Linked DNA regions of Candidatus Thiodictyon syntrophicum. The protein of the gene in region 2 interacts with the protein of the main gene of each other region in a pairwise test. Links are inferred from orthologs where the notes say so. Each region holds a gene or a part of one and is shown on either strand. Other genes may lie near its edges. The genes, in order: THSYN_RS22570 and THSYN_RS28840.

The links.
Region 1: the proteins of THSYN_RS28840 (region 2) and THSYN_RS22570 interact in binary tests that used the Escherichia coli proteins (3 or more experiments, as listed by UniProt). The link is inferred for Candidatus Thiodictyon syntrophicum from one-to-one orthologs.

The regions. Positions count from the first base shown.
Region 1 is NZ_CP020370.1:5,337,678-5,347,705, reverse strand. What follows is about bases 3,410-6,257. They hold THSYN_RS22570 (DsbE family thiol:disulfide interchange protein), read right to left. Parts: upstream 5,181-6,257; coding sequence 4,638-5,180; downstream 3,410-4,637. Other genes in these bases: THSYN_RS22565 (heme lyase CcmF/NrfE family subunit), read right to left, coding at 5,358-6,257; THSYN_RS22575 (cytochrome c-type biogenesis protein), read right to left, coding at 4,143-4,634; ccmI (c-type cytochrome biogenesis protein CcmI), read right to left, coding at 3,410-4,146. In the rest of the region: fusA (elongation factor G), read right to left, coding at 1-1,713; THSYN_RS22585 (YbhB/YbcL family Raf kinase inhibitor-like protein), read left to right, coding at 2,321-2,821; more of ccmI, read right to left, coding at 2,818-3,409; more of THSYN_RS22565, read right to left, coding at 6,258-7,340; cytochrome c maturation protein CcmE, read right to left, coding at 7,337-7,819; heme exporter protein CcmD, read right to left, coding at 7,816-7,995; cytochrome c biogenesis protein CcsA, read right to left, coding at 8,001-8,762; heme exporter protein CcmB, read right to left, coding at 8,776-9,447; cytochrome c biogenesis heme-transporting ATPase CcmA, read right to left, coding at 9,469-10,028. UniProt on the Escherichia coli protein: Involved in disulfide bond formation. Catalyzes a late, reductive step in the assembly of periplasmic c-type cytochromes, probably the reduction of disulfide bonds of the apocytochrome c to allow covalent linkage with the heme.
Region 2 is NZ_CP020370.1:6,718,577-6,728,844, forward strand. The notes cover bases 3,535-6,622. They hold THSYN_RS28840 (protein-disulfide reductase DsbD), read left to right. Parts: upstream 3,535-3,913; coding sequence 3,914-6,331; downstream 6,332-6,622. Other genes in these bases: cutA (divalent-cation tolerance protein CutA), read left to right, coding at 3,600-3,935; aroQ (type II 3-dehydroquinate dehydratase), read left to right, coding at 6,526-6,622. Outside these bases: THSYN_RS28810 (Fic family protein), read right to left, coding at 1-658; THSYN_RS28815 (PIN domain-containing protein), read right to left, coding at 693-1,031; THSYN_RS28820 (hypothetical protein), read right to left, coding at 1,001-1,159; THSYN_RS28825 (ADP-ribosylglycohydrolase family protein), read left to right, coding at 1,564-2,544; THSYN_RS28830 (FxsA family protein), read right to left, coding at 2,908-3,333; more of aroQ, read left to right, coding at 6,623-6,987; accB (acetyl-CoA carboxylase biotin carboxyl carrier protein), read left to right, coding at 6,990-7,451; accC (acetyl-CoA carboxylase biotin carboxylase subunit), read left to right, coding at 7,564-8,907; THSYN_RS28860 (hypothetical protein), read left to right, coding at 9,060-10,268. UniProt on the Escherichia coli protein: Required to facilitate the formation of correct disulfide bonds in some periplasmic proteins and for the assembly of the periplasmic c-type cytochromes.

The DNA.
Region 1 (10,028 bases), 1.4 Mb from region 2 along the record:
GCGCCCGGCGGTGGAGAAGGCGATGTCCTTGGAGTCCACCGGGTGGAACTTGCCGTCATAGACGGTCACGCGTACGTCTTGGAGCGGGTAACCGGCAATGGCGCCGTCAGCGAGCACCTGGCGCACACCCTTTTCGATCGAGGGAATGAAGTTGCCGGGGATGACCCCACCCACCGTGGCGTCCTCGAACTCAAACCCCGCCCCGCGCGCCAAGGGCTCCACCCGCAGGAAGACCTCGCCGAACTGACCGGCGCCGCCGGTCTGCTTCTTGTGCCGATGGTGCCCCTCGGCCTTGGCGGAGATGGTCTCGCGGTAGGGGATACTCGGCGGGCGGGTCTCCACGTCCACATGGAACTGCTCGGAGAGCCGCCGCAGCAGGACCTTCAGATGCAGCTCACCCAGACCGCGCATGATGGTCTCGTTGGTCGCGGCGTGGTGCTCGACGTGGAAGCAAGGGTCCTCGGCCTGTAGCTTATGCAGGGCGTCGTTGAGTTTCTGTTCGTCACCGCGCTTAGCCGTGGTAATGGCGAGCCCGAACAGGGGGACGGGGCACTCCATGGTGCTCAGGTGATGATGGTCTTCATCGTGTGAGTCGTGCAGCACCGCATCGAAGTGGATCTCGTCCACCCGGGCCACGGCCAGGATGTCCCCGGGGACGCCGTCCGCCACCTCGATCTGCTCGTTGCCGTTGAGCCGAAACAGGTGATTGACCTTGAACGGCTTACGGGCGTCGCCGATCAGGAGTTGGCTGTTCTGGCTGATGCGTCCCTGGTGGATGCGGAAGATGCCGAGCTTGCCGCGGAAGGGGTCGTTGATGATCTTGAACACATGGGCCAGCGCGTGTTTGGTCGGGTCCGGGGCGACCGCGACCGGCTCCAGCGTGGCACCCTCACCCTTAAGGTAGACGGGGGGGTTGCCCTCGGACGGGTTGGGCATCAGGCGGACCAGGATCTCCAGCAGCTCCGGGATGCCGGCCCCGGAGGTGGCGGAGCAGTAACAGATCGGGATCAGATGGCCTTCGCGCAACGCCGTCTCGAAGGGGTCATGGAGTTGCTCCGGCGCCAGGTCCTGTCCCTGTTCCAGGTAAATCTCCATCAGGGCCTCGTCGACCTCCACCACCTGGTCGATGATGTGCCCATGGGCCTGGGCGACCGAGGAAAAGTCCGCGCCCTCGCCCTGGGGCTGGAAGAAGCAATCAATGACCCGGGAGCCGCCGTCCGCCGGCAGGTTGATGGGCAGACACTCGGCGCCGAAGGTCTCGCGGATCTGGGTCGTGAGCACGCCCAGATCCACGCCGGGGACATCGATCTGGTTGACGATGATCAGTCGACACAGGTGCCGGTTGTCCAACAGCTTCATGACCCGCTGGGTGACCGACTCGATCCCGGCCTGGGCATTGATGACCACGGCGGCGGTCTCGACCGCCGGCAGCACCGAGATGCTGCGCCCCAGGAAGTCCGGATAGCCGGGGGTGTCGATGATGTTGATATGCTTGCCGCGGTTGTCGAGGCTGGTGATGGCGGAGTCCAGCGAGTGCTGCAGCTCCTTCTCCAGCGGGTCGAAGTCGCACACCGTCGTCCCCTTGGCGACGCTGCCCGGCGCGGCGATGGCGCCAGCGGCGGCAAGCAGGGCCTCGACCAGGGTGGTCTTGCCGCTGCCGGCGTGCCCGAGCAGGGCGATGTTGCGGACGTCCTCGGCGTTGTAATCAGACATCGGAGATCCTGTATTGCGTGGTGGCTGGCGTGACGGGGCGGCGCAGGTCGGGGGGGCGGCGTACCGCCTCCCGATCGGTCTCGTCATGAACGCGAAATTATACCGTAACTCCCCGCTCGGACCGGTGGGGCCGTGCAGATTGTCTTGGTGGGAATTGACCGTCGTCGGGTCGCGGATGGCACGGTCGAGGATTTTCCGGCCCGGATGTTGGGGTCCCAGTGAACCTCGTACGGCTCCGGTTCCTTCCGGTAACATTATAAAAATAAGAGCAAAAAAAAGGCGGCCATTCGGCCGCCGAAGGACGCACAGCTAGGGAGGGGTAAAACCGTCTCTAGGGCGATTTTGTCCTCATGACCCGATGACCAGGTGGGCAGCAGAGAGTTCCACTCAATCAGCCTCACAGGTTGTATTTTTTTTCCGGTCCGCGCCGGTCCGCGGTTGCCTTGCTGGGGCTGGTGCGGGGCCCGGACTGCCGATTATCGGGTACAAAATTACCAAAGTTTCATCATCAGCGCCAAGCGGGGCGGCCCGGGGTACATTGCGCGACCGAATCGCCGATAATGTTCCCACACTGGTTGATAATTTAGCAGGCCCGCGGAGGCAGAAGATGACACTGGTTCTCAAATCTGACGCATTCGATGAGGGTGGCGAGGTTCCCCCTAAGTATACCTGCGAAGGGGCGAATGTTTCCCCCGGACTTTACTGGCAGGGCCTCCCGGAGGGTACCGAGAGTCTGGTCCTGATCGTCGATGACCCGGACGCCCCGGACCCCGCCGCTCCCCGTATGGTATGGGATCATTGGATTCTCTACAACCTCCCGCCCACCGCGGCCGGACTGGCCGAGGGTGCCGGCGCCGCGGCCCTGCCCGCGGCCCTGCCCGCGGGGTGCGTCGCGGGGCTCAACAGTTGGGGTCGCACCGACTATGGCGGTCCCTGTCCGCCCAGCGGCCGTCACCGCTATTTCCACCGGTTGTATGCCCTGGACACGCGACTTCCGGCCGAACTGGGTAATCCCACCAAGAACGACCTGCTGCTGGCCATGGAGGACCACATCCTGGCCTATACCGCGCTGGTCGGCACTTACCGGAAGTTCGGCGACCGGTCCTAGGGCCTCACGCGGTCGATCGCCACGACGACCGCGGCGCCCCCGGACGCCTTGACCGGGCCGGTCTGACCCTCCAGGTCACCGGCGGCCGGTGTGGCCTGCCCGCTCTTGGAGATGCGGGCACCGACCAAGACCTCCGGGTAGCCGGAGAGGCGCAGGGTCGGGATGACGGCCATGCTGTCGTCCAGGCTGAGGGTCGCGGGCAGATCGGCGACCTTGAGGCGCTGCACCGCCAGCGGCATGGGCGGTCCGGCCGGGGCGCGGGCGAAGACGAACACCGTGTCGTCGGGGGTGGCCTGGGCGGCCAGCGCGGGGGCGAGCGTGACGCTCACCTGGATGCGCGCCCCGGTGCCCCCGGCCGCGGTCCCCGCCTGACCGGCGACCGCCGGGGCGGGTGCGGCGGCGTTCGCGCCCGACGCTGGTGCCGCGGCGGCCGCCGACGGCGTGCCCGCCTGGCCCTGGGCCTCGGCGATCATCTCACCGAGTTGCTGCGCCTCCTGCCCGGCCGGGTCCAATTCGCTCAAGAGCCCCTGCCAGGCCTGCACCGCCGCGCTGAAGCGCCCCTCCTGATAGTCCAGCATCCCGGCGAGCCAGCGGGCATTGGGGTTGGCGGGCTCCAGGCGCAGGGCGGTGCGGATCAGTTCCGCCGGGCGACCGCTCAGGCGGTTACCCGCGTTGGCGCCCAAGGCCTCGGCGTAGGCGGCGAGCACGCCGGCCTGTTCGGGGGCGAGTTGGTAGGCGCGCTCCAGGGCCTCCAGGCCCTTCGCCGGCTGCCCGATCGCGAAATAGGTGCGCCCGAGCATCAGCCAGCCGTCCAGGTTGTCGGGGGCCTTCTGCATCCGTTCGGCCAGCCCCTGCGCCAGGACCTCCAGGGACTGTGCCGCCTGAAGGTCGGCCGGGGCGGCCTCGCCCGTCTCAGCCCCGGCCGCCTCGATCCGCGGGATGACGCCCTGATCACCCAGTTGCAGGTAGGCAAGCACGGTGGCCACCGGGAGCGCGACGCCCAGGATCAGGGCCAGGACGGGCGCCCGGCCGTCGTCGCTGCGGCGTGACACGGCGACGCCCCCGGGGGCCGCGTCCGCGTCCCCACCCAAGTCATAGAGCAGTTCCCGCTCCAGGTCCTTGCGGGCCGCGTCGTATTGTTCCCGGACCAGGACGCCTGCCGCGAGGTCGCCGTCCAATTCGTCGCGGCGGCGCCGAAAGACCTCCAGGTTCAACTGCCCTTGGCTCGGCGCCGTATCCGCGGTCGGGACGCGCAGCAGCGGCCAGACGATAAAGAGCACGGCCAGGCCCGTGAGCCCGGCGGCAAGTATCCAGAAGATGATCATTTGGCTGGTTCTTTGGGGTCGCCGGTCGCGGCGAGGAGTTGCTCGATACGGGCCTGGTCGGCCGCGCTCAGGGTTTCCGCCGGCGCGGTGCCCTGGCGGCGCAGGGCCCGCAGCAGGAAGAAGCCGCTGATGGCGACCAGGGCAAAGGGACCGAACCACAGCAGGTAGGTGGACGGTTTGACCGGCGGTTCATACAGGACGAAGTCGCCGTAGCGATCGACCAGGAAGGTCGTGATCTCGTCCTGGGACTTGCCCGCGCGCATCATCGCATAGACCTCTTTGCGGAGATCCTGCGCCAGGTCCGACTGGGACGCGGCCAGGGACTCATTCTGGCACACCAGACAGCGCAGCTTGCTGGTCAGGTCACGGAAGGACTGTTCCTGGGCCGGGGTGTCGAAGCTGAACTCCTGGAGGGTAAAGGCGGTGGCGCCCCCCCCGGCGAGCAGGGCGGCCAGCAGGGCTGGGGCGAGGAGGCGTCTCGGACTCATGGGCTATCCTTTGGGTGTGTACTTCGTGATCACCGGCAGCATCTCGTCGCGCCAGACCTGGTCGTCGATCGGTCCGATGCGCTTATGGCGGATGATGCCCGCGGGGTCGACGATGAAGGTCTCGGGTGCGCCATAGACCCCCAGGTCGATCCCCACCTTGTTGGTCGGGTCGAAGAAGATCATGGCATAGGGGTCACCGAAGCGTTGCAGCATCTCGAGCGCCGCCGCCCGCTCGTCCTTCCAGTTGAAGCCGACCACCTGCACCCCGGACTCGCGTGCCACGCGCACCAGTTGCGCGTGTTCCTGGCGGCAGGACGGGCACCAGGACGCCCAGACGTTCACCAATGAGACCTGGCCCTTGAGGGCCTCGGAGCTGATCAGCTTGCCCGGTTCCTTCAGCGACTCAAGCTCAAAGGCCGGCAAGGGTTTGTCCACCAGCGGCGAGGGGACCTTGCCGGGGTCCAACCCGAGCCCGTAGAAGAGCAGGGCGGCGAGCGCCAGAAAGGCACCGAGCGGTACCAGGTAGCGGGTGGTGGAGCCTGCCATTATCGATCCTCAATCCGAATTAATACTAATGGTACGGGACTTCCGGGGGCGTCGTTGTCGTTGTCGTAATCGTGGTCGGATTATTCGACAACGACAACGACAACGACAACGACAGCGTAACCGGGATCTCGGTCACCGCATCAGTTCTGATCGCACCCGGACGTCCGCTTCCCGCCATCAGGCCGCCGCCGCGCCGGCCGGCAAGGTCGCGGCGCTGGTGCGGCGGGCCGTGCGATAGCGCCGGTCGCTGACCGCCAAGAGGCCGCCCAAGGCCATCAGGATGCCGCCGAGCCAGATCCAGCGTACATAGGGCTTGTAGTAGAGCCGCACCGCCCAGTCGCCCTGATCGCCGACCGGCTCACCCAGTGACACATAGAGGTCGCGCAGCAGCCCGGGGTCGATCCCCGCCTCGGTCATGGGCATGCCGCCGGCCACATAGGCGCGCTTCTCCGGTTGCAGGACGGCGATCTGCCGGTCGCCCCGGAAGATGCGGAACTCGCCCCGTCTGGCCTGGTAGTTGGGGCCGACGATGGTCGTGACACCGTTGAATTGGAAGCGATAGCCGGCCGTCTCGTGGACCGCGCCGGGCGACATCCGCACGTCGGTCTCGATCCCGAAGCTGGTGACCATGGTCACGCCGACGATGGAGACGGCGATGCCGACGTGGGCCAGCCACATGCCGTACCAACTGCGGCCCTGACCGCCCAAGTCGGTCGTGAACCCGCGCAATCCGCGCTGGGTCACCCGCTCGCCCAGGGCGATCAGGTGGGTGAGGACGAGCCAGGCGGTGAGCCCGAGCCCCAGTCCCACATGGAAATTTCCCGGCAGGACCAGGCCGGTCGCGGTGACCACCCCAATGATCAGGCTCACCGCCAGCGCCAGCCAGAGCAGGCGCAGCAGGCGGTCCGCGTCATCGTGCTTCCAGCGGGTGAGGGGGCCGATGCCCATGGCCAGCACCAGGAGCGGGGAGAGCGCCACGAACATCATGTTGAACCAGGGGAAACCGACCGAGATCTTGCCCCAGCCGGCCGCCTCGTAGATCAGCGGGGCCAGGGTGCCGAAGAGCACCAGGGCCGCCAAGGCGGCGAGCAGCAGGTTGTTGATCAGTAGAAAGCTCTCGCGCGAGACGAGATCGAAGCGTCCGCCCGCGGAGATCGCCGGGGCGCGCCAGGCATAGAGCGCCAGCGAGCCGCCGATGACGATGACCAGAAAGGCGAGGATGAAGGTCCCGCGCGCCGGGTCGGTGGCAAAGGCGTGGACCGAGGTCAGGACCCCGGAGCGCACCAGGAAGGTCCCGAGCAGCGACAGCGAGAAGGCGGCGATGGCGAGCAGCACGGTCCAACTCTTGAAGGCCCCGCGCTTCTCGGTGACCGCCAGCGAATGGATCAGGGCGGTGCCCACCAGCCAGGGCATGAAAGAGGCGTTCTCCACCGGGTCCCAGAACCACCAGCCGCCCCAGCCCAGTTCGTAGTAGGCCCACCAGGAGCCGAGCGCGATGCCGATGGTGAGGAAGACCCAGGCGACCGTGGTCCAGGGCCGCGACCAGCGCGCCCAGGCCGCGTCCAGCTTCCCGCCGATCAGTGCCGCGATGGCGAAGGCGAAGGCGACCGAGAAGCCCACGTAGCCCATATAGAGCATCGGCGGGTGGATGGCGAGCCCGAAGTCCTGCAGCAGCGGATTCAAATCCCGGCCCTCCAGCGGCACCGGGAAGATGCGCTCGAAGGGGTTGGAGGTCAGCAGCATGAAGAGCAGAAAGCCGATGGCGATCATCGCCTGGACCGCGATCACGCGCGCGATCATCGGTAACGGCAGGTTGCGGCTGAAGAGCGCGACCGCCGCCCCCCAGCCGGCCAGCAACAGTGCCCACAGCAGGAGCGAGCCCTCATGGGCGCCCCACACGGCGGACATCTTATAGAGATCAGGCAGCAGGCTGTTGGAGTTGGTGGCGACATAGACCACCGAAAAATCGCTGGTCAGGAAGGCCTGCATCAGACAGGCGAAGGCCAGGAAGAGAAAGGTCAACTGACCCAGGGCCAGGGGGCGGGCCAGTTCCATCCAGGCGCGGCGGCCGTTGAATGAGCCCCAGAGCGGGAAGATCGCCTGGGTGACGGCGAGGCCCAAGGCCAGGATCAGGGCGAAGTGTCCGAGTTCAGGGATCATTGTGCCCCCCCGGGGCGCGCCGCCGAGGTCGTCGCGGCGGCGGCCGGCGCGCCTTGGGACTGGGCCGTCTTGAGACTGTCCGCGACCTCGGGCGGCATGTAGGCCTCATCGTGTTTGGCCAGCACCTCTTCCGCATAGAAGACCCCGTCGGGTCCCAGGCGTCCCCTGGTCACGGCCCCCTGGCCTTCCTTGAAAAGGTCCGGGAGTATGCCGGTATAGGAGACCTTGACGCTCTGCGCCAGGTCGGTCACGTCGAAGGTCACGGTCAGCCCGTCCGCCCCGCGGTTCAGCGACCCCTTGTTGACCAGCCCGCCGAGACGAAAGACCCGATCGGCCGGGGCCTCTTTCGCCAGCACCTGCGACGGGCTGAAGAAATAGGAGATATTGCTTTGCAGGGCGCTGATGGCGAGCGTCGCCGCGGCGCCGACGCCCAGGATCGCCACGCCCACCAGCACCAGTCGCTTGTGTCTTGCCTTCATTGCTTGTCTCCCGCGTTGCGCAGCCGCAGCAGGCGCTGCAGCCGTGCCAGAATCGCCCGCTGGCCGCGGCGCAGCCCCAGTGTCTCGATGACCAGCAGCGCCAGGGTCATGCCGTAGGCGCTCCAGATGTAACCGCCGTAACCGCCTTGTGAAAGGAATTCCAGTATCTTATTCATGATATTCATGATCCCCGCGCCTGAGCCCGCACCAGGTCCTGGACCCAGGCGGCCTCGGCCTCGCGGGTGAGGATGATGCCGCGCACGCGCATCAGGGTCGTTGCGAATGAGTACATCCAGAGTCCCAGGGTCATGGTGAGCATTGCGAACAGGATATTGCCGTCGACCTTGCTCAGTCCCGAGCGCTGATGCAGCGCCGCGCACTGGTTGGGGTCCGGGCAGTTGATGGACCAGAAGATCACCGGCACCATCACCAGGCCGACGATCGCCAGGAGCGCGGCCGCCCGGTCGGCGCGCCGGCTGTCGTCGATGGCCGAGTGCAGGGCGATGTAACCGATATAGAGAAAGAACAGGATCAGCTCCGAGGTCAGGCGCGGGTCCCAATCCCAATAGGTGCCCCAACTCGGGCGCCCCCAGATGGCCCCGGTCCACAGGGCCAGGAAGGTGAAGATGGCCCCGGTCGGCGCAATGGCATTGGCCATCATGAAGGACAGCCGCGTCTTGAATACCAGCCCCACCGCCGCCCAGGCGACCAGCACCGCATAGAGCCACATCGACATCCAGGCCGTGCCGACATGGATAAAGATGATCCGGTAATAGTCCTTCTGGGCGTTGCTGCCGCCGAGCTGGTCCGGGGTCTGAAAAAAGCCCCAATAGAGCGCGACCAGGATGAAGGCCGCCGCCAGTAACCAGAACACGGGGATCAGCCGGCCCGCCAGTGGATAAAAGCTAGCCGGAGCGGCGAATCTGGACCAGGGTTTTGTCATCGGGATATCCGTGCTATTCAATCGAGATCCGCAGGGCGGCGGCGCAAGCTACGGGCGCCAGGGCGAGTGCGGCCACCAGGAAGGCCGCGAGCAGAGTCAGATAGGGCTGGGCCTCGCCGAGCGCAACGGCGCCGACCGTCACGGCTCCGGCCCCGTAAACCAGCACCGGGATGTAGAGCGGCAGGATCAAAAGTGCCAGGAGGATCCCGCCGCCGCGCAGCCCGAGCGTCAGGGCCGCGCCGATGGCCCCGATCAGGCTCAGCACCGGGGTGCCCAGGAGCAGCGACAGCATCATGACGGCGACGCTCGAGTCCGTCAGGTGATACTGCATCCCGACCAGGGGCGCGATCAACACCAAGGGCAATCCGGTCAAGAGCCAATGGGCCGTGACCTTGGCAAGGGTCAGCAGCACCAGCGGCTGATCGGTCAACAACAGTTGCTCCAGGGTCCCGTCCTCATAGTCTGCGGCGAATAGCCGCTCCAGGGCCAGCATGGACGCCAGCAGGGCCGCCACCCAGACCACGCCCGGGCCCAGGACCCGCAACACCGCCCGCTCGGTCCCCACGCCCAGCGGGAACAGACTCACCACGATCACGAAGAAAAAGAGTGTGGTCAGCACGTCGGTACGCCGCCGCAGGGCCAACAGCAGATCGCGGTGCAGGACGCTCCAGAAAACCCTGAACATCTGTCTTAAGTCCTTGCGCGCTCAGGCGCCCAGATCCAGGTGACGCCCCTGACCCGAGGTCAGGGGCACCGCCTGGTGGGTGGTAAGCACCGCGAGTCCGCCCGCCGCCACATGACCGGCGATCAGGCCCTGGAGCAGGTCCACCGCGTCCAGGTCCAGCGCGGTAAAGGGCTCGTCCAGGATCCACAGCGGCGCCCGGCTCAGGATCAGCCGCGCCAGGGCCACCCGCTTTTTCTGTCCCTGCGACAGCATCCGTGTCGGCAGGTCCTCGAAGCCGGCAAGCCCCAGCCGCCCCAGTGCCGCCCAGAGCGCGTCGCGGCCCACCCGGTCGCCGTCGAGCGTTGCCGCCAGGCGCAGATTCTCCACTCCGGTCAGGTCCCCTTTGATGCCGTTCAGATGGCCCAGATACAAGAGATCCCTCCGGAAATCCTCCGCCAGGGTCCGGATCGATTCGCCCTTCCAGTACACCTCGCCGGCGTCCTGGGTAAAGAGCCCGCAGAGGGTCCGCAGCAGGGTCGTCTTGCCGCTGCCGTTGCGCCCGCGCACATGCAGCAGGGTTCCGGCCTCGATCTGAAAGTCCA
Region 2 (10,268 bases):
CGTCCTGATGGGCATGGACGATGCTCTCGACCGGCAGATCGGCAAACAGCGGTTTCCAGCGGCTCAGGATCAGGCTTTGCCATAGCCGACCCATGCGCCCGTTGCCGTCGTCGAAGGGGTGGATGAATTCGAACTCGTAATGGAAGACACAACTGGCGATCAGGGGGTGGACCTCGCACCCGTGCAGCCAGTCGAAGAGGCCCTCCATCAAGCCGCGGACGCGGCTGGCCGGTGGCGCCATATGGACCACGACGCTACCCGACATGACCCCGACACCACCGCTGCGATAAGCGCCGGGCCGCTCCACCAGGCCGGCCATCAGCAGGGCGTGGGCCGCGAGCAGGTCATCCTCCAACGCCGGATTCCAGGTCGCGAACCGGTCGTAGGCCAGCAGCGCGTTGCGCACCTCCTGGACTTCGCGGGGCGGGGCAATCACCCGCTTCCCCTCCAGGATCGCGGTGATCTGCTGCTCGCTCAAGGTATTGCCTTCAATCGCCAGCGAGCCCTGAATGGTCCGTATGCGATTGATGCGCCGCAGTCGCAGGGCGGCGGCGGAATCCGCGGCCTGGGCATGTTGGCCGACCCGCTCGGCGATGTCGGCGATGAGCGTGACGATGGCAGGGGTGATCGCGAAGGGCGGTGAATAGGGTGCGACCATGGACTTCGACTCAATCCCGCGTTGCGCAACGATGTTATGCCATCTCGCCGACGCGTCGCAGCACTGTCTCGATCACCTGCGCCGAGATTCGGAAGTCGGAGCCGTGCAGACGGGCAAACGCGTCCCGCGCCGATCCGATCAGCCTCCGCGTCTTGGCCATCCCGATGATCGCCGCGGTGCCGGCCACGACCAAGCCATGCTCCATGGCGACCGCACGGCCGGCGCGCTCGTCCATCAACACCAGGCTGGCCCCGGCGTGGGTCAGGGCGATCCGAATGCAGGCGGCCTCTCCCTCATCGAGGTCGGGGAGCACCACGGCCCCGGGGGTCGCATCAATCTGATTCAGCCAGCCCGCGGCCGCGGCTGCGAGGATCGCCGTCTCGTCGCGACCATCAGCGCATCGGGCTTGTCCCGGTTCATGACGACGACCAGGTCGCGGTGCGACTTGCGCAGGGCCTCGCTGGGGTTGTTCTTGAGCCCGCTGACGTTGACGGTCTCCATGCCTAGCTCCCATGGGAATGTCTGATGGGAATAATCGTAGCAGAGGTACGCGCCGCTTCACACTGGGGAACGCCGCAACCCGAGGACCCTTTTGGGACGCACTGGTGATGATCTCGGGCAATACGTGTGCACGAGGGTAGGGCACATTCAGGCCCCCGGGGGTGGTGGGCGGGGCCTGGATGGCGTGACGGAAACGTGACGCCGTCAGGTCACATGATGCCGCTCCCGTGCGTCTTTCGCAGTCACAACAGCCTGGGGCAGGATGTGCTAAAGTGTTGACTCTGAAGTGTTGTCTGGGCACCCGCGTGGCTACGAATCCGGTGGTCGGGAGTGTGAATCTCTCCGGGCGAGCGACTCGAACGGCTGCCACCCAGCCGGGGCCTGAGCCTTACGAGGACCAACCGATGAACCCGACACGACTGGATCGCTACCGCGGCTGCCTGCTCGGCCTGGCTGCCGGGGACGCCCTGGGCACTACCCTGGAGTTCCGCGCGCCGGGGAGCTTTGAGCCGATTACCGGCATCGCGGGCGGCGGACCCTTTCACCTCAAACCCGGTGACTGGACCGATGACACCTCCATGGCCCTGTGCCTGGCCGAGAGTCTGGTCCTGTGTCGGGGCTTCGACGCGGCGGACCAGATGCGGCGCTATGTGCGCTGGTGGCGGGAGGGGTACTTGAGCGTCACCGGCGCCTGCTTCGACATCGGCAACGCCACCCGGGGCGCGCTCGGGCGCTTCGAGCAGACCGGCGATCCCGTCGCCGGCGCCGCCGACCCGCGCTCGGCCGGCAACGGCTGCATCATGCGCCTGGCCCCGGTCCCCATGGCCTTTGCGGGGGACCCGCATCAGGCCATCAGCCTGGCGGCCGAGAGTTCGCGTACCACCCATGGGGCGCGCACCTGCCTGGATGCCTGCCGCTACATGGCCGGCATCCTGGTCGGCGCACTGCGCGGGGTGGACAAGGGGACCCTGCTCGGACCCCGCTACAGCCCGGTGCCGGGGCTCTGGGAACGGGAACCGCTATGCCCGGCGATCGACGCCGTCGCCGCCGGTTCATTCAAGGCCAAGGAACCGCCCGCGATCCGCGGCAGCGGCTATGTGGTCGAGGCCCTGGAGGCCGCCCTCTGGGCCTTCCACCGCACCGACTCATTCGCCGCCGGGGCGCTGGCCGCGGTCAACCTGGGCGACGATGCGGATACCACCGGGGCCATCTATGGGCAGATCGCGGGGGCCTGGTACGGGCTCGACGGTATACCGCGGGAGTGGCGGGCGCTCGTTGCGCAGGCGGGGCTTATTCTCGGGTTGGCGGAATCGTTGATCAAGAGTGATCCGGCCAGCGCATCGCGCAATGAAGGACGCGGAGGATCTCCAGTGCGTCCGCATTGAGGCGTTGGGGAACGGTTCTCTGATAAGTGAAACAAGTCCATTAGGCAATGCTTGTCGCTTCGTCGTTGTCGTTGTCGTTGTCGTTGTCGTTGTCGTTGTCGTAATCGAGGTTAGCGTAACACCCCGCCCCGGACTCAAGCCAAATTTGGCCTCGATCGTCATTCCGGCCGGAGCGCCCGTAGGGTGCGCCGCGCGCACCCGCGCCACCACGATGCCATTGCGTCCCTGCGCAAGGTGCGCGCGGCGCACCCTACGTCGATCGCCGGTCGCGGCCGGAACGACGATCGAGGCCCCACATAGCATCGCTTCTCCGATTACGATCACGACAACGACAACGACAACCTAGGCCCGCTTAAGGCCCGGTCAACCCTTATCCACCCGCCGAAAGTGCCCCTCAATGACCCGGGGTCCGCGCTCGGCACCCGGGCCATGGGTGCGAACCGGGATGACCTTCACATACCGGCGGACCACCCAGCGGCGCAGCGGCGGGATCAGGAGCAGGAAGCCGAGGGTATCGGTGAGAAAGCCCGGGAGCAGCAGGAAGAGGCCGGCGACCAGGAGCAGGGCGCCGTCCAGAAGTTCCAGGGCCGGGACCTCGTCGCGGGCCAGGGACTCGCGCACCCGCATCAGCACGCCGAACCCCTGACGACGGACCAGCCAGGCGCCGAGGATCGCGCACAGGATGGACAGGGCGATGGTCGGGACGGCGCCGATGACCGAGCCGACCTTGATCAGGAAATAGACCTCGATCAGGGGCAGGCCGATGAACAACAGAATAAAAATTGGCACTGCAGGGGGCCTCTGGATGGGTGGGGGGATGCGGGGGAGCCGGCCGGGGGTCCTGACGCGGGCCCGGGCGGGCGGGCCGTTTGCGGGGTCCGATCGCGGCGGGACACCGCTCCCACGGGGTCCTGGTCGGCTTCGGCCCGGCATTGATGGCCGGACCTTTGTCCCCGAGCGGAGCGTTCAAGTGGCAGCAAAGGGCGGGCCGACGCCTTATCATCCCACAATGTGGCGGCGCCTGGCCGCCGCCCTGAGGCCGCCCGAGGATTTTCATGACCGCCGAGACCGATTACCGGCTGGTGCTCTGCACCTGCCCGGACCAGGAGTGCGCAACCCGTATCGCCGAGCGCCTGGTGGAGGAGCGGCTCGCCGCCTGCGTGAGCCTGGTACCGGGGCTCACGTCCATCTACCGCTGGCAGGGGGCGATCCAACGCGACGCGGAGGTCCTGCTCCTGATCAAGACGGTGGCCGTGCGCTTCGAGGTCCTGGCCGCGACCTTGAGCGCGTTGCACCCCTACGAGGTGCCGGAGATCATCGCGCTCCCGATCACCGCGGGGCTGCCCGACTACCTGACCTGGATGATCCAATGCACCCAACCAGACACCTGAGCGCCGGGGCCCGGTCCCTGCCACTTCTGCTCCTCCTGCTGTGCCTGTCGGTCCTGGCCGAGGAGGCGTTCTTGCTGCCGGAACAGGCCTTCCAGGTCGCGGCGCAGGCCGAGGGGGCGGACGCGGTGCGGGTGCGCTGGACCATCGCCGAGGGCTATTACCTCTACCAGGGCAAGTTCCGCTTTACGACCCAGACCCCGGGGATCGCACTCGGGACCCCGGCCCTGCCCCCCGCCGAGACGAAGCAGGACCCCTATTTCGGCGAGATGCAGGTCTATCGCCGCCAGGTCGAGGTCCTGCTGCCGCTCACCCGGGAGGCGGGGAGCGCAGACACCCTGGCCCTGGAGGTGACCTCGCAGGGGTGTGCCGATGCCGGCCTGTGCTACCCGCCCGAGCGTCAGCACCTCGCGGTCGGACTGCCCCCGGCGCCCGCGGCGGCCGGCCCGCGACCGCAGCCGGCGCAGACGCCGGGCGCGGCCCCGGCGGCGGCCGAGGCCCCGCCCTTGTCTTCCCCCATCGGCGCCGCCGCCCTGGGTCTGGGCAAGGCCGTCGGGGCGGCCGCGCGGCACGGGCAGGACAACGCGATCCCGGCCGTCGAGGAGGCCTTCCGCTTCCAGGCGACCGTGGCCGCCCCGGACCGGCTGGACCTCGCCTGGGACCTGGCCCCGGGGACCTATCTCTATCGCGAGAAGCTGGTCCTGGCGCTGGAGGGAGCCTCTGGGGTAACGCTCGGGGCCTTCCAACTGCCCCCGGGCGAGGTCGAGAAGGACGGGATCAGGCCGGACGGCAGCATCGGTGAGGTGGAGGTCTACCGGGGCCGCGTGGCACTTCAGGTACCCCTGGTGCGTCACGCCGGCGCCGCAGCCGAGGTCACCCTGGTGGTCAAGGACCAGGGGTGCGCGCAGCAGGGGCTTTGTTACCCGCCGCAGACCCGGCGGGTCAAGCTCGCGCTGCCGCCGGCGCCGGGCGGCGCTGAGATCGGGGGCACGGGCGGGACGGCGCCCCTGCAGTCGGCCGCGCCGGGCCGGCGCGCGACGCCCCCGCAGGCGCTCCCACCGGAGCCCCTGGAGGCGGTCTCCGAACAGGACCGGATCGCCGCGGTCCTGGCCGGCGGCAACCTGTGGGCGGTGGTCGGCCTGTTCTTCGGCTTCGGGCTGCTGCTCGCCTTCACGCCCTGCGTCTTCCCCATGATCCCCATCCTGTCGGGCATCATCGCCGGGCGCGGGGCGCACCTCAGCACCCGCCGGGCCTTCACCCTGTCGCTCGTCTATGTGCTCGCCATGGCCTTGACCTACACCCTCGCCGGGGTGCTGGCGGGGCTGTTCGGGGGCAACCTCCAGATCGTCTTCCAAAACCCCTGGATTCTCAGCGCCTTCGCCCTGGTGTTCGTCCTGCTGGCCCTGTCCATGTTCGGCTTCTTTCACCTGCAACTGCCCTCCGGGCTGCACGCCCGGCTGGCGGCGCTCAGCCACCGGCAGCGGGGCGGCACCCTGCTCGGGGTGGCCGTCATGGGCGTACTCTCGGCCCTGATCGTGGGTCCCTGCGTCGCCCCGCCGCTCTTCGGTGCCCTGATCTATATCAGCCAGACCGGGGACGCGGTGCTCGGGGGGGTGGCGCTCTTCGCCCTGAGCCTGGGGATGGGTGCGCCGCTCCTCGTCATCGGCACCTCCGCGGGCAAGTTCCTGCCCCGCAGCGGGGCCTGGATGGGGACGGTCAATGCGGTCTTCGGCGTGGGCCTGCTGGGGGTGGCCATCCTGCTGCTGGAGCGCATCCTGCCGGCGGCGGTGGCCATGCTGCTGTGGGGTCTGCTCCTCATCGGCAGCGCGGTCTACCTGGGGGCGCTCACCCAGTTGGCCCCCGGGGCGAGCGGTTGGAGCAAGCTCTGGAAGGGGCTCGGGGTCGGCCTGCTGATCTACGGCGCCCTGATGCTGGTGGGCGCCGCGGCGGGCGGCAAGGATACGCTCCAGCCCCTGCGCGGCCTCCTGGGCGGGGCCGGCGCGGCGGGCGGCGGCGCGCCGCGGGCCGCCTTCCAGCGCATCAAGACCGGGGCGGATCTGGACCGGGAACTGGCCGCCGCGCGGGCCAACGGGCGGCCGGTGCTGCTCGATTTCTACGCCGACTGGTGCATCTCCTGCAAAGAGATGGACCGCGACACCTTCAGCGACCCCGCGGTGATCGCCGAGTTGCAGCGGTTCGTCCTGCTGCGGGCCGACGTCACCGCCAACGACCCGGACGACCAGGCCCTGATGCAGGGGCGCTTCAAGCTCCCCGGGCCGCCCGCCATCCTGTTCTTCTCGTCGGCGGGGACCGAGGTCGCCGGTCTGCGGCTGGTCGGGTTCAGGCCGGCGGCCGAGTTCGCGCAACACCTGCGGCGGGCGGCTCCCGCGGGGCCTTAGCGCGACGTCGGTGCCGGTTTCGATCGCGGGCAGATTTTCCGCAGAACTGGACATGATCGCGCGAAGTCCGGACAATTCGACGGGATTCGCCGCCGCTTCGCCCATCCCGGGCAGGCGCCCGGCGCCAACCCGGCGGCCCTCGCCCCCCGCGGCGGCCTCCCCACACCCCGAACCTGCATGGGCACAGCGGCGACATGGCAAGCATCCTGGTCCTCAACGGACCCAACCTCAACCTGCTCGGGACCCGGGAGCCCGGCCACTATGGTCAGGTCACCCTGGCCGTGATCGAGGAGCGGCTGCGCGCACAGGCGCGGCGCGGCGGTCACGACCTGGACTTCGCCCAGAGCAACGCGGAGCACGTCCTGATCGAGCGCGTCCAGGCCGCCCCCGGCGCCGGCGTCGCCTTCATCATCGTCAACCCCGCTGCCTTCACCCATACCAGCGTGGCCCTGCGCGACGCACTGCTCGCCGTCGCCATCCCCTTCATCGAGGTGCACCTGTCCAACGTGCACGCCCGCGAGCCCTTCCGCCGCCACTCCTACTTCTCCGATATCGCGGTGGGAGTGATCAGCGGGCTGGGCGCGCAGGGGTATGAATTGGCGCTCAGCGCCGCCCTTTACCGGCTGGCACCGGCCGCCCCCACCGAGAACCACTGAACATGGATATCCGCAAGGTCAAAAAGCTGATCGAACTCCTGGAGCAATCCAATGTGGCGGAGATCGAGATTCACGAGGGGGAGGAATCGGTGCGCATCAGCCGGCACGGCACCGCAACCTCACTCTTCATGCCCCACGCGATGACGCAGCAGCCGGCAAGCGCCCCGAGCGCGCCCATCCCGGCCGCCGGCCTGGCCAAGCCCGGCGATGAATTTCTCGATGGGCTGGCCGGGGAGGTCGTACGCTCGCCCATGGTCGGCACCTTCTACCGCTCCCCCTCGCCGGGCACCGGCCCCTTCGTCGTGGAGGGCCAGCAGGTCAAGGCCGGGGACATACTCTGCATCATCGAGGCGATGAAGATCCTGAACCAGATCGAGTGTGAGCGCACCGGCACACTACGCCGCATCCTGGTGGAAAACGGCCAGCCGGTAGAATACAACCAGCCGCTGTTCGTCATCGAGTAAGGCGCCCCCGCGACCCCCGCGCGGGGCCGCCCACGGCGGTCCCAACCCGGGACCAAAAGCGCCACGCCGCACCAGCCGACCACCGTCCACAGGCTACCCCAGCATGCCAGCCATGATCGAGAAGATCCTCATCGCCAACCGGGGTGAGATAGCACTCCGTGTCCTGCGCGCCTGCCGCGAACTGGGCATCCGCACCGTCGCCGTCCATTCGGAGGCGGACCGCGACTTGAAGCACGTCCTGCTGGCCGACGAATCGGTCTGCATCGGGCCCGCGGCGTCGCGCGACAGCTACCTCAACATCCCCGCCATCATCAGCGCCGCCGAGGTCACCGACACGGTCGCCATCCACCCCGGCTACGGCTTCCTGTCGGAGAACGCGGACTTCGCCGAGCGCGTGGAGCGCTCCGGCTTCATCTTCATCGGCCCACGCCCGGAGACCATCCGCCTGATGGGCGACAAGGTCTGCGCCATCGCCGCCATGAAGGCGGCCGGCGTACCCTGCGTGCCCGGCTCCGACGGACCCCTGGACGACAACGACAAGAAGCGCACCCTGGAATTGGCCCGCACCATCGGCTACCCGATCATCATCAAGGCCTCCGGCGGCGGCGGCGGCCGTGGGATGCGGGTCGTGAACTCGGAGGCGACCCTGCTCAACGCCGTCTCGCTTACCCGGGCCGAGGCCGCGGGCGCCTTCAACAACGACATGGTGTACATGGAGAAGTACCTGGAGAACCCGCGCCATATCGAATTCCAGATGCTGGCCGACCAGCACGGCCAGGCCATCTATCTGGGCGAGCGTGACTGTTCCATGCAGCGCCGCCACCAAAAGGTGGTCGAAGAGGCCCCCGCCCCCGGCATCACGCCGGCGCAACGCGCCGAGATCGGGGAGCGCTGCGCCCAGGCCTGTCGGGACATCGGCTACCGCGGCGCCGGCACCTTTGAATTCCTCTATGAGGACGGGCGCTTCTATTTCATCGAGATGAACACCCGCGTGCAGGTCGAGCACCCCGTCACCGAGATGGTGACCGGGGTGGACATCGTCAAGGAGCAGATCCTGATCGCGGCCGGGGAGCACCTGCATTACACGCAGGATGACATCACCATCCGCGGCCATGCGATCGAATGCCGCATCAATGCCGAGCACTCCGAGACCTTCCGCCCCAGCCCCGGCAAGATCATCGAGTTCCACGCCCCCGGCGGCCCCGGCATCCGCATGGACACCCATATCTATTCCGGCTATACGGTCCCCTCCCACTACGACTCCATGATCGGCAAGCTGGTCAGCCACGGCGAGACCCGCCAGGTCGCCATCGCACGTATGTGCAACGCCCTGCGCGAGACGGTCATCGAGGGCATCGACACCAATATCAAGCTCCAGCGCGCCATCCTGCGCGACGCCGCCTTCGAGGCCGGCGGGGCCAATATCCATTACCTGGAGAAGAAGCTGGGGCTCTAGTGCCGCCGGGCGCAATTGCCCGGACCATCGGCGCAGGGTGCGCAGTGCGCACCTTGCAAGAGCGCGGCTGAACGCGACGGCGTGAGTCTTCGCCGGTACCGCGGTGCGCGCGGCACACCCTTATTCCACCAGACCCCGGGGGTCCATCCGCCGTGCCGAAAAAGCCCGCCAAGAACAAACCAGACAAGTCGCCGCAGCCCGAGCCGGCCCAACTCAAGGCCGTGGAGCGTCTGATCGAGGCCGCAGACTACCCGCCGGCCATCGCGCGGGCACGCGCCCTGGTGCAGCGCTATCCGGATTACGGCGGCGCCCGGCGGCTGCTGATGGATGCCCTGTACCGGGGTCAGGGTCAGGGCGCGGCCGCCCTGGCCGCCTATGAATGGGCGCAGCACCGGCCCAACAGCCTGCCCGCCCAGGCGGCGCTGTTCCAATTCGCCCTCGACGGTCGGCACCTCCTGCTCGCGCAACGGGTCGCGGAGCGGCTGCGCGACCTGGGGGCCGTGACCCGGGGCCTGCCCATGACCGCCGAGGCCCTGGACGGTCTGCTGAAGCAGCACGACGGTTCCCGGGCGAGCCGCGAGGAGGTCGAGCAGTTCGACCTCGGCAAGCTGCACCTGGACGCCCACGACTTCGCCGGGGCCGTGCGCATCCTGGAAGGCGTTCCCATCACCCCGGCCCGCAACAACCGGGCGCTGTGTTTGTTCCACCTGAGCCGGATCGAGGAGGCCCTGGTCGCCTTCCTGGACGCCTGGCGGCAGGACCCGGGCAACCTCTTTGCCCTGGGCTTCGCCCTGCAACTGCACCTCTATCAGGGTGATGAGACCGGCGCCCGGGCGCTCGTGCCCCCCCTGGCCGAGGCCACCGCGCGGCGTACCGAGGATGCCCTGGCCCAGGTCGCCGCCCTGCTCCTGATTCAGGAGGACCAGGCCGCCTGGGACGCCTTCGAGCGCGCTCGCCAGGCCGCGTGGGTCGCCCATGAGACCGGCCAGCTGCCGGCCCTCTGGCTCCAGGAGGGCGGCGCCGCGGCCAGCCGGCTCGGGCGCGGCGACCAGGCGCGGGCGCTGTGGGAGCAGGCCTTGGCAATGAGTCCCGGGTTCCCCCTTCCTACGGAAAACCTGCGCGTCCTGGATCGGGACGGCCAGACCCCGGCCTATCCGGTGGTGTTCGTCCAGGGCCAGGTGTTGCCCGTCGCCTGGACGGACGGACTGCGCACGCTGGACGTGGCGGGTCTGGAGTCACACCTCGCCGCGCTGACCGCCGCCGATGCCTACCTGGAGGCGCTCTACCTGGGGGGCGAGGCGGCCTTGCGAGGGCTCACCGTATACCTGCTGAAGCACCGGCTGGACCGCGTGCCCACGGCG